DNA from 2 places in the Pantoea osteomyelitidis genome. Region 2 is predicted to be linked to the other one. Evidence: riboswitches for the same ligand, from Rfam matches in the RefSeq annotation. Region 2 holds a riboswitch; the other holds the start of a gene.
What was found. Region 2 has a riboswitch for thiamine pyrophosphate ahead of thiB (thiamine ABC transporter substrate binding subunit). Riboswitches for the same ligand answer to the same signal wherever they lie in the genome.
Positions count from the first base shown of each region.

Region 1: linked by a shared signal. The riboswitch ahead of thiC (phosphomethylpyrimidine synthase ThiC) and the one ahead of thiB (thiamine ABC transporter substrate binding subunit) in region 2 are both predicted to bind thiamine pyrophosphate.

Region 1 covers NZ_JBGFSN010000013.1:23,365-29,049, reverse strand. Annotated here, with positions in the region: gene ABU178_RS20020 (YjaG family protein) at 1-478, opposite strand, end outside; gene nfi (deoxyribonuclease V) at 541-1,209, opposite strand; gene hemE (uroporphyrinogen decarboxylase) at 1,212-2,279, opposite strand; gene nudC (NAD(+) diphosphatase) at 2,317-3,090, opposite strand; gene rsd (sigma D regulator) at 3,180-3,686, shown strand; TPP riboswitch at 3,814-3,912, shown strand; gene thiC (phosphomethylpyrimidine synthase ThiC) at 4,005-5,685, shown strand, end outside.
Region 2 covers NZ_JBGFSN010000003.1:393,153-398,837, forward strand. Annotated here, with positions in the region: gene polB (DNA polymerase II) at 1-269, opposite strand, end outside; gene ABU178_RS04080 (DedA family protein) at 433-1,197, shown strand; gene thiQ (thiamine ABC transporter ATP-binding protein ThiQ) at 1,194-1,895, opposite strand; gene thiP (thiamine/thiamine pyrophosphate ABC transporter permease ThiP) at 1,879-3,489, opposite strand; gene thiB (thiamine ABC transporter substrate binding subunit) at 3,465-4,451, opposite strand; TPP riboswitch at 4,499-4,603, opposite strand; gene ABU178_RS04100 (sugar efflux transporter) at 4,757-5,685, shown strand, end outside.

The DNA of each region.
Region 1 (5,685 bases), on a different contig from region 2:
TCTCCCATTGCAGGTCCCACTCATCAATTATCGCCTGATTCTCTTTTAGCTCATCATCGGTCATTTCTCGCCCGGCCTGCGTCATTTCCAGCATCGCAACGGTGGTAATCGAGGTTTTGCTGACTTCAATAGCATGCTCCAGCGTTTCGCCGCTCAGACGAGAGTGCAGCAGTTCGCTCAGCGCCACGCAGGCATCAATCGCCGGGTAAACGCCATAGACGTCAAAGGCGTCGCCGTCCGGGATCGCCTCTTCCAGCTTTTCCAGCTGGCTGTCGAAGTTAATCTTCGCGTCTTTAACCGTCAGGGTTTCCCAGACCAGGTCGAGCAAACGGCGATAAAGCTGTGGATCAGCAAAGCCGGTCTGCTGACAAAAAGCCCAGTAATTGGGGTACATGCGCTCGCACAGACAGGCCATGAAAGTGACGTGCTGCCAGCTTTCCAGCTTCTCGAGGCGCAAATGAATGGGGTTAAGTAACATGACGCTGACTCTTATCGAAATGGCTGGCGGCAGTGTACAGCAAAAGGCGCTGACAGGCAGCGCTAAAGCGTGTTTTGCCAGCGTTGAAACGCGGTGCGGTTGGAGGCGACGGCATCAGCCCAGCGCGTAGGTTCCGGCAGGCGATAACCGCCCATACATTTTTCTACCCAGTGCAGCGCGCTGTCGAGACTGACGCGATGGCCGGTGGCGATAAACAGCGGATTACAGCGCTTTTTGCTGCGCCAGACCCAGCCAATCTGCTCGCCCTTATCCATTAACGGCTGACGCGATCCCGGCGTTTCGTCCAGCTCGGCAAAGCGGCCGCACAGACGGCTTTTGGCGACGCCGATGGTCGGCACATCCACCAGCAGACCGAAATGGGACGCAACGCCGAGACGGCGCGGATGGGAAATGCCGTGTCCATCCACAAACAGCAGATCCGGCTTCTGTTCCAGCATCTCCCAGGCGGCAAGCAGCGCCGGGTATTCGCGAAACGACAAGAAGCCGGGAATATAAGGCATGGTGGTGGCGATACGCGCCACGCGATGCTCCACCATTTTCAGCGAGGGGTATTCCAGGATCACTATTGCGGCACGCGTCACTTCGCCATCCTGCTCGAATCCCACGTCTGCGCCAGCGATAAAACGCGGCGGCAGCACATCGAAATCATCGTCACGTACTACATCCGCAGCGCGTGACAATTGCTCGGCACGTAATGCCGCAATATCCATAATTACTCCTGATGATACGGGCGCGACAGGCGATGTACCGCCTCGACAAATGCGCCAGCATGTTCCGGCGGCACATCCTGATGAATGCCATGCCCCAGGTTAAACACATGACCGCTGCCCTGACCAAAGCCCTGCAGGATGGTATCCACCTCCTGCTCGATACGGGCCGGCGGCGCGTAGAGCATGGAGGGATCCATATTGCCCTGCAGCGCAACCTTGTGACCTACGCGACGGCGCGCATCGGCGATATCGGTGGTCCAGTCAAGACCCAGCGCGTCACATCCGGTTTCCGCCATCGCTTCCAGCCATTGACCACCGCCTTTGGTGAACAGGGTGATCGGCACGCGACGGCCTTCGTTCTCATGCAGCACGCTGTCGACAATTTTGTGCATATAGTACAGCGAGAATTCGCGGTAATCGCGGCCGGTCAACACACCGCCCCAGGTATCGAAAACCATTACCGACTGTGCGCCGGCGCGAATCTGCGCGTTCAGATAAAGAATAACGCTCTCTGCCAGTTTATCCAGCATCGCATGCAGGGTAGCCGGATCGGCATACATCATTTTTTTTAGTTTTGTGAAGGCTTTGCTGCTGCCGCCTTCCACCATATAGGTCGCCAGCGTCCACGGGCTGCCGGAGAAGCCGATCAGCGGCACTTCGCCCTTCAGGTTTTTACGGATCGTGCGCACCGCGTTCATCACGTAGCCCAGCTCCTGCTCCGGATCGGGCACAGGCAGCTTATCCACATCGGCGCGGCAGGTGATCGGATGCGCGAAGCGCGGTCCTTCGCCGGTTTCAAAATAGAGACCCAGCCCCATCGCGTCAGGAATGGTCAGGATATCGCTGAAGAGGATCGCCGCATCGAGCGGATAACGACGCAAGGGTTGTAGCGTCACCTCACAAGCCAACTCGGCATTTTTACACAGCGACATAAAATCACCGGCCTGCGCGCGCGTGGCTTTGTATTCCGGTAAGTAGCGCCCGGCTTGTCGCATCATCCAGACCGGCGTGGTATCCACCGGCTGACGTAACAGGGCGCGCAGGTAACGATCGTTCTTCAGTTCACTCATTTCAGGCTCTCTCCATCACAGGCGCGTAGTGTAACACTCATTGCGCCCCGGCGCGGCATAAGGCAACCGTATCTTCTATCAGCCTGCGCGCCACCGTGCCTGCGGGCGGCAGCATCGGCAAGGCGTCGTAGCGGAACCAGCCGGCATCCAGCAACTCTTTCTCATCATGCTTTAACTCGCCGCTCTCATACTCCGCCATAAACGCCATCATCAGCGAATGGGGAAACGGCCAGGGTTGCGACGTGACGTAACGGACGTTTTTTACCTTGATGTTGCTCTCTTCCATCACCTCACGCGCCACGGTTTGTTCGAGGGTTTCCCCGACCTCCACAAAGCCCGCCAGCACGGTATAGATGCTGTTGCGATGGCGCACATGGTTCGCCAGCAGGATTTCGTCGCCGCGGCGGATCGCGACGATAATGCAGGGCGCAATTTGCGGGTAGTAGCGTTCGTTGCAGTGGCTGCACAGGCAGACGAATTCCCGTTTGCCGGGATGCATCTCATGACCGCAGTAGCCGCACCAGCGATGGGCGCGATAAAACTCCGCCAGCTGCACGCCGCGTCCGGCCAGCTGAAACAGTCCCACATCCTGATCGATAAGCTGGCGCAGCGATGCCATATTCTCCGGCCGCGACGCGCAGACCAGCCAGACCGTCTCGCCCAGCCACTCGCCAATTATCCGACCTTCGCTGCCCGCCAGACCCCATTTTTCAGCTTTGCCGTGCGGTAATTCGCCATTCGGCAGCCAAAGTTTTTGTTCATGGCTGACAATCCACCATCCAGCGTCTACGCTTGAGATCTCACGTTGCATATAAATCGTCATCCTTAGCGTCGATAAGCACGCTGAAGTTCTGATGTTAAGTGTGTAGATCAACAACTATAACTCACATGGAGTCCAATATGTTTAACCAGTTAGACATCCTCACCGAGCGCGTAGGTGGCAGTAACGAACTGGTGGATTCATGGCTTAACGCTCGCCGCCAGCTGCTGGTGGCCTATTACAATATGGTTGGCATCAAGCCGAACAAAGATTCGTTAACCACGCTTGATGAGCAGGCGCTGGATAGCTTCTGTCACACCCTGGTGGATTACCTTTCAGCAGGTCATTTCAGTATTTATGAGCGCATCGTCAGCGAAATGAGCGGCGATAGCCCGATGACCGCTGCTGCCCAGATCTACCCGGCGCTGGAAAAAAATACTGAACGTCTGATGCAGCTCTATGACGGCTATCTGCAGCAGGCGATTAACGATGAGAACTGCGTTTCCTTCCAGCAGGCGCTGTCGGAAGTGGGCGAAGTGTTGGAAATTCGCTTTACGCTGGAAGACAAACTGATCCAGCTGGCATGGGATAACGCGCTGGTGCGCACCGAAGCGGCCAACGAAAGCGATATCGCCCGTCCGGCATAAGTTATCATTTTGTAAATCGCTTGTGATTCTTTAGCAGCCCTTTTATGCTAAACGGGCTTTGGCAAGTTTTCACTGCCAAAGCCCGTTTAGCTTTCAGGCGATCATGTTCGCCTGAAACACCTTTTTATTCATCTTGTCGGAGTGCCTTAGGGCTGAGACCGTTCATTCGGGATCCGCGGAACCTGATCAGGTTAGAACCTGCGAAGGGAACAAGAGTAAACATCATCAGTACGGCGTCGTGTGGTCTGCGCGCGCCGATCCTGTTACTCCTTCCGAACTCCGGACAAGCAACGTTCCCCTTTTAACTGGAAAATTGCTATGTCTACTACGTCAAAACCGAACCGTCGCGAGCAGCGCGCTCAGGCACAACAGTTTATCGATTCCCTGCAGGGCACCGCCTTTCCCAACTCAACGCGAATCTGGATTACCGGCAGCCGCGACGATATTCGCGTGCCGATGCGTGAAATCGCCCTGAGTCCTACGCTGACGGGCGGCAGCAAAGAAACACCGCATTATGAAGCCAACGAGCCGGTGCCGGTCTATGACACCGCTGGCGCCTATGGCGATCCGCAGGCGAGTATTGATGTGCATCGCGGCCTCGACAAGCTGCGCGCCGACTGGATAGCGGAGCGCAGCGACAGCGACGCGATCGAGCAGCTCAGCTCAGCCTATACCCAGCAGCGTCTTGCCGATGATGGTCTCGACCATCTGCGCTTTGAACATCTGCCGCGCCCGCGCAAAGCCAAAGCGGGCCAGTGCGTCACGCAGCTGCACTACGCGCGTCGCGGCATTGTTACCCCGGAGATGGAATTTATCGCCCTGCGTGAAAATATGGGGCGCGAGCGCATCCGTAGCGAGGTGTTGTTACAGCAGCATGCAGGCAACAGTTTTGGCGCGCATCTGCCAGAGAACATCACGCCGGAGTTTGTACGTCAGGAAGTCGCCGCCGGGCGCGCCATTATCCCCGCCAACATCAACCACCCGGAATCGGAACCGATGATTATCGGACGCAACTTTCTGGTGAAGGTCAACGCCAACATCGGCAACTCGGCGGTGACCTCTTCGATTGAAGAGGAGGTGGAAAAGCTGGTCTGGGCCACGCGCTGGGGCGCGGATACAGTGATGGATCTCTCCACCGGCCGCTACATCCACGAAACGCGCGAATGGATTCTGCGCAACAGCCCGGTGCCCATCGGCACGGTGCCGATCTATCAGGCGCTGGAGAAAGTAAATGGCGTGGCGGAAGATCTGAACTGGGAAATCTTTCGCGATACCCTGCTGGAGCAGGCGGAACAGGGGGTGGATTACTTCACGATCCACGCCGGAGTGCTGCTGCGCTACGTACCGATGACCGCCAAACGTCTGACCGGCATCGTTTCGCGCGGCGGCTCGATCATGGCGAAATGGTGCCTGTCACACCACAAAGAAAGCTTTCTCTATCAGCATTTCCGCGAAATCTGTGAAATCTGCGCCGCCTATGATGTCTCGCTGTCGCTGGGCGACGGCCTGCGTCCCGGCTCTATTCAGGATGCCAATGATGAAGCGCAGTTCGCCGAGTTGCACACGCTGGGCGAGCTCACCAAAATCGCCTGGGAGTATGATGTCCAGGTGATGATTGAAGGCCCCGGCCATGTGCCGATGCAGATGATCCGCCGCAATATGACCGAACAGCTGGAACACTGTCATGAAGCGCCGTTTTATACCCTCGGCCCGCTGACCACCGATATCGCCCCCGGCTACGATCATTTCACCTCTGGCATTGGCGCCGCGATGATCGGCTGGTTTGGCTGCGCCATGCTCTGCTACGTCACGCCAAAAGAGCACCTCGGCCTGCCGAACAAAGAGGATGTGAAGCAGGGTCTGATTACTTATAAAATCGCCGCCCATGCCGCCGATCTGGCGAAAGGTCATCCCGGCGCGCAGATCCGCGACAACGCAATGTCAAAAGCGCGCTTCGAATTCCGTTGGGAAGATCAGTTTAACCTCGCGCTCGATCCGC
Region 2 (5,685 bases):
TGCCGGTGCTGGCGGCAGTAAAGCCCAAAAACCGGACGGCGACGGAAATCTTTCAGCTGCAACGGCGCGAGGCGCACCTGACGCTCATCCGCCAGCAGCGCTTCCACCTGCGGCTGAAAAGCCACGGGAATAAAGGCGACCGACTCCTGAGGCGGCAACACCAGCCGCTGCGGGCCGTTATCGGTCGCCAGCCAGAGGATCACCTCGGTGCCGTTTGCGCTGTCGCGCCAGTGACGGGTAAGCAGAAAACCTGCGCGTGGGCTGTTCACGATCTCTCCGGTAGGTAGTTGAAGAGAGTATAACATGGTTATTTATACAGTTGCGCGTTGCTGCGGTTTGTCAGCGCATGCCAATATCCCACTACAATTCTTACCTTGACGCTATGGCGCAGGCTCAGGACAATCCAGCCTTCTGTTTCTGTTGAGGAAGGTTATGGAAGCCTGGGTACAACACCTGTTTACGCAATCGCTGGAGTGGGCGCTGTTTGCCGTCGCGCTGGTGACATTTCTCGAATCGCTTGCGCTGGTGGGACTGCTGCTGCCCGGCACGGTGCTGATGGCAAGCCTCGGCGCGCTGGTCGGCAGCGGCCAGATTGGTCTCTATCCCGCCTGGGCGGCGGGACTGGTAGGTTGCCTGCTGGGCGACTGGATCTCTTACGGCATCGGCTGGAAATTCCAGGGGCCGCTGCACCGCTGGAAGTATCTGAAAAAGTATCAGGGATTGCTGGATAAAACGGAACATGCGCTCTGGCAGCACAGCATGTTTACCATTCTGGTGGGACGCTTTGTCGGCCCGACGCGCCCGCTGATCCCGCTGGTGGCGGGGATGCTGGAACTGCCGGTGCGTAAATTCCTGCCGCCGAATCTGATCGGCTGCGTATTCTGGACGCCGCTGTACCTGATGCCGGGTATTCTGGCCGGGGTCGCCATCGACGTGCCAAATGCGGATCAGAGCAGCGGGTTTAAATGGCTGCTGCTGTTAGTGGCGCTGGCGGTCTGGCTGGGCGTCTGGCTCTGCTGGCGCTGGTGGCGCAGCGGCAAAACGCAGGATTGGGTGTCGCCTCTGCTAACGGCGCAGCGTCTGCGCTGGCTGGCGCCGCTGGGGTTGCTGATCGCCGTGGCCGCTTTCGTTGCCATCCAGTTCCATCCGATGATGCCGACCTTCCGTCATCTGCTTGGTCGGGTTTTCCTCAGCTAACGCAGCGGGATGCCAAGCACGTCGGCTTCCCGCGTTTCTCCCGATAACAGTTGTGTGGTCGCGCCGTCCCAGTAGATGCGGCCATCCACCACCACCAGGCTGCGCGGGGCAATTTGCGCCGCATCCTCCAGGCTGTGCGACACCATCAACAGGGTGATGTCGCGCTCTTCGCAAACGCTTTTCACCAGTTGCAGCATCTCTTTACGCAGCGCCGGATCCAGCGCGGAAAAAGGTTCATCCAGCAGCAGCACCGGCTGCTGACGCAGCAGACAGCGCGCCAGCGCAACGCGCTGCCGCTGCCCGCCGGAGAGCTGGCCCGGCAGCCGTTGCAGCAGATCGCTTAAACCCACGCGGGTGGCGATCTGCGCCAGCTGCGCGCGCTGATCGGCATTCAGCTTCAGGCCGGGATGCAGCCCAAGCCCCATGTTCTGCGCCACGCTCAGATGCGGAAACAGGTTGTTCTCCTGAAACAGCATCGAGACCGGCCTTTTTGCCGGGGCGCTGCGGCTGTGATCCTCGCCGTTGAGCAGCAGCCTGCCCTGGCTGATCGGCAGAAAGCCCGCTATCAGGCTCAGCAGGGTGCTTTTTCCCGCGCCGCTCGGACCGAGGACGGCCAGCCGTTCGCCACGCTGCGCCGTAAAGGAAAAGCGCATCGGCAGATGCTGGTAGAGATAGGTCAGGTTAGTAAGTGTCAGCATGGCGGCCGGGCAATTTTTCCATCAGGGTAAAAAGAAGCAGACAGAGCAATAACAGCAGCAGGGCGGTGACTGCGCCATCCTGACCGCGGTAGGCCCCTATCTGCTGATAAAGATAGAAGGGCAGGGTACGAAAATCAGCACTACCGAACAGTGCGACGACGCCGAAGTCGCCAATAGAGAGCACGCAGGCAAACGCCAGCGCCTGTGCGAGAGGGCGCTTCAGCGCCCGCAGCTCGATCAGCCTCAGCCGGTTCCAGCCGCTGATATCAAGCGACAGGCAAAGCCTTGTATAGCGTTCGGCCACATCGCGCATCGGATTCCCCAGCACCTTGATGGCATAGGGGATGGCGATCAGCGCGTTGGTAAAAATCACGATGCCATCCGCCGACTGCGGCAGACCGATAGTAGCGTTGAACAGCAGAAAAAAGCCGGTGGCGAGCACGATACCGGGCATCGCCAGAATCAGCATGCCGCTCATTTCCAGCATCTGCGCCGGCCAGCGCTGCTGTCGCAGACGCAGTTCGCGGCTGCTCCAGAGCAGCATCAGGGTCAACACCACGCAGAGCAGCCCGGCGCCCAACGCAATGCGTAGCGAGGTCAGGGCCGCCAGCCAGAGCGCAGGCTGGCGCAGCGCGCCGCTCAGCCCGCCGTTCAGTCCGTCGACGATCACCGCCAGCAGCGGCGGCAACAGCAGTAGCAGCGCCAGCGCAATCAGCAGGCCATCGCTGAGACGGGAGAACCACGAGTCCTGCGGATCGCGCCAGCCCTGCATCACGCTGCTGCCTGTGGGAAGCGCATTGCTCAGCCGCTGGCTCAGCAGCGCCAGCGCCAGACAACAGCTGAGCTGGATCAACGCCAGCAGCGCGGCGCGCCCCGGATCGTAGTCGTAACTTAACGCCTGATAGATCGCCAGCTCGATAGTGGTGGCCTGCGGCCCGCCGCCCAATGACAGCACGGTGGCGAAACTGGCGAAGCAGAGCATAAAGATCAGCGCGCCCGCGGGCAGCAGCTGGCGTCGCAACCACGGCCACTCCAGCAGGCGAAAACGGTTCCAGCCACGCATACCGAGCTGCGCCGCCAGCTGACGCTGTTCGCCGGGTATGCTTTCCAGCGCCTGCAACAGCAGTCGGGTGGCAAGCGGCAGGTTAAAAAAGATGTGCGCCAGCAAAATGCCCTGCAGGCCATAGGGAGAAAAATGATAATCGATGCCGATCCAGCGGCAGAGCTGCGCCAGCCAGCCGACGCGGCCATAGACGGTCAGTATGCCAAACACCGCCACCAGCACCGGCAGCACCAGCGTCATGGCGCACAGGCGCAGCAGCAGCTGGCGACCGGGAAAGCGTCGTCGCCACAGCGCGCGCGCCAGCGCAATCGCCGGAATCACGGAAAAGAGCGCGGAGAGCAGCGCCTGCCAGAAAGAGAAGGCGATAACGTGATGCAGATAGCTATCAGTCAGCAGGCCGCGCCATGCAATCTGCGGCGCAGCCTGCCACAGCGCGCCAAAGGCCAGCAGCGCGACGCCGCACAGCAGCAGCGCGGCGAGCAGGCCCGGCAGCAGCCAGCGGGCGATCAGCGGCTGACGGCGCGTTGCCATGCGCTGATCCACTGTGCGCGATTGTCGGCAACCTGCTGCGGCGTATACTGCAACGCGGTCTGCGGCACGCTGAGCACGTCATAACCTTTTGGCAGATCGCTTTTGATCACCGGATACATCCAGTTGCCGCCGGGAATGGTCTGCTGGAAGGCCGGGGAAACCATGAACTGCATAAACTGCTGCGCCAGTTTCGGCTGCTTGCTGTTTGCCAGCCGTGCCGCCACTTCCACCTGCAAATAGTGGCCTTCACTAAAGTTCGCCGCCGCGTAGTTCTGTTTATTCTCTTCGATAATGTGATAAGCCGGAGAGGTGGTATAGCTCAGCACCAGATCGCCTTCGCCTTTCAGGAACAGGCCGTACGCTTCGCTCCAGCCTTTGGTGACGGTGACGGTTTTCTGCGCCAGCTTTTGCCAGGCCTCCGGCGCCTTATCGCCATAGACTTTTTGCATCCAGAGCAGCAGTCCTAATCCCGGCGTGCTGGTGCGCGGATCTTCATAAATAACTCGCCATTTTTCCGGGCTTTCCACCAGCTCTTTCAGGCTTTTCGGCGGGTTTTTTAGCTTGTTCTTGTCATAGACGAAAGCGAAATAGCCGTAGTCGAAGGGAATAAAGGTGCGGTTCTGCCAGCCGCCCGGCACGGTCAGCGACGAGGTATCGACCTCGCCGGGCGCGAACAGGCCGGTTGCCTGCGCCGCCTGCACCAGATTATTATCCAGGCCGAGCACCACGTCCGCTTTGCTGTTTTTCCCTTCCATACGCAGACGATTCAGCAGAGAAACGCCATCTTCCAGCGCCACATAGCGCAGCTCGCAGCCGCACTGCGCCTCAAAAGCTTTTTTTACTGCCGGACCGGGGCCCCAGTCGGCGGAAAAGGAGTCATAGGTGTAGACGGTTAACACCGGTTTGGCGGCCAGCGCCGGTGCGGATAACAGCAGCAGAACGGGCAATATTTTCTTCAACACTTTGCGCTCCTTGAGAGGAAGGATGATATGAGTCGCAAAGGATCTGAGCGGAGAGACATCTCAAATCCCTACGCCGGGGCTAACCGGATCAGGTTCGACGGGTATTTCTCAGCCCTTTATCGCAGCGATAAACAGCACCCCGTTGAGAACGGCTCATTCTAGTCATTTCCGTCGCCGGGTGAAAGGTTTACAGCGAACCCGACGGAATACGCCAACGGCGTTAACTTTACTGGCTTTTTCCTTTTGCCTGTGAAATCTTCTACCCTTTCCTTTCCCCTCCGTTTCATCCTGTAAGGGATTTCGGTATGAAATCGCTGTTAACACGACAACGCCGGTTTAACCCGGTCTATCTGGCCTTTATGGTCGTTTCCTTTATGATTGGCGTTGCCGGCGCCTTGCAGGCTCCTACGCTCAGCCTGTTTCTGACGCGCGAGGTGCAGGCAAGGCCTTTCTGGGTCGGGCTATTTTTCACCGTTAACGCTATCGCTGGTATTGTGGTCAGCCTGCTGGTGGCGAAGCGATCCGACAACCGCGGCGACCGGCGCATGCTGATTCTGTTCTGCTGCGGCATGGCGCTGATTAATGCGGTACTCTTCGCCTTTAATCGCCACTATCTGACGCTCATCACCCTGGGCGTGTTGCTGTCGGCGCTGGCCAGCGTCTCGATGCCGCAGATTTTTGCCCTGGCGCGTGAATATGCCGATCGTTCGGCGCGCGAAGTGGTGATGTTCAGCTCGGTGATGCGGGCGCAGCTGTCGCTCGCCTGGGTCATCGGCCCGCCGCTCTCCTTTGCTTTGGCGCTCAACTACGGTTTTGTCGTGATGTTTCTGGTGGCGGCGGCGCTGTTCCTGGTTTGTCTGATTCTGGTCTGGTTTACCCTGCCTTCGGTGCCGCGCATTGCGCAGTCACCGGAAGTGCTGCTGACGCAAATCAGCGGCTGGAAAGATCGCAACGTGCGTCTGCTGTTTATCGCCTCGGTGACGATGTGGACCTGCAACACCATGTATATCATCGACATGCCGCTCTGGATCAGCACCACGCTGGGCCTGCCTGAAAAGCTGGCGGGACTGCTGATGGGATCTGCCGCCGGGCTGGAGATTCCGGTGATGCTGCTGGCAGGGCACTATGCGAAGCGGCTGGGCAAACGCAAGCTGATGCTGATTGCCGTGGCGGCAGGGGTGCTGTTTTATCTGGGGCTGGTGCTGTTTCAGTCACGCACCGCGCTGATGGTATT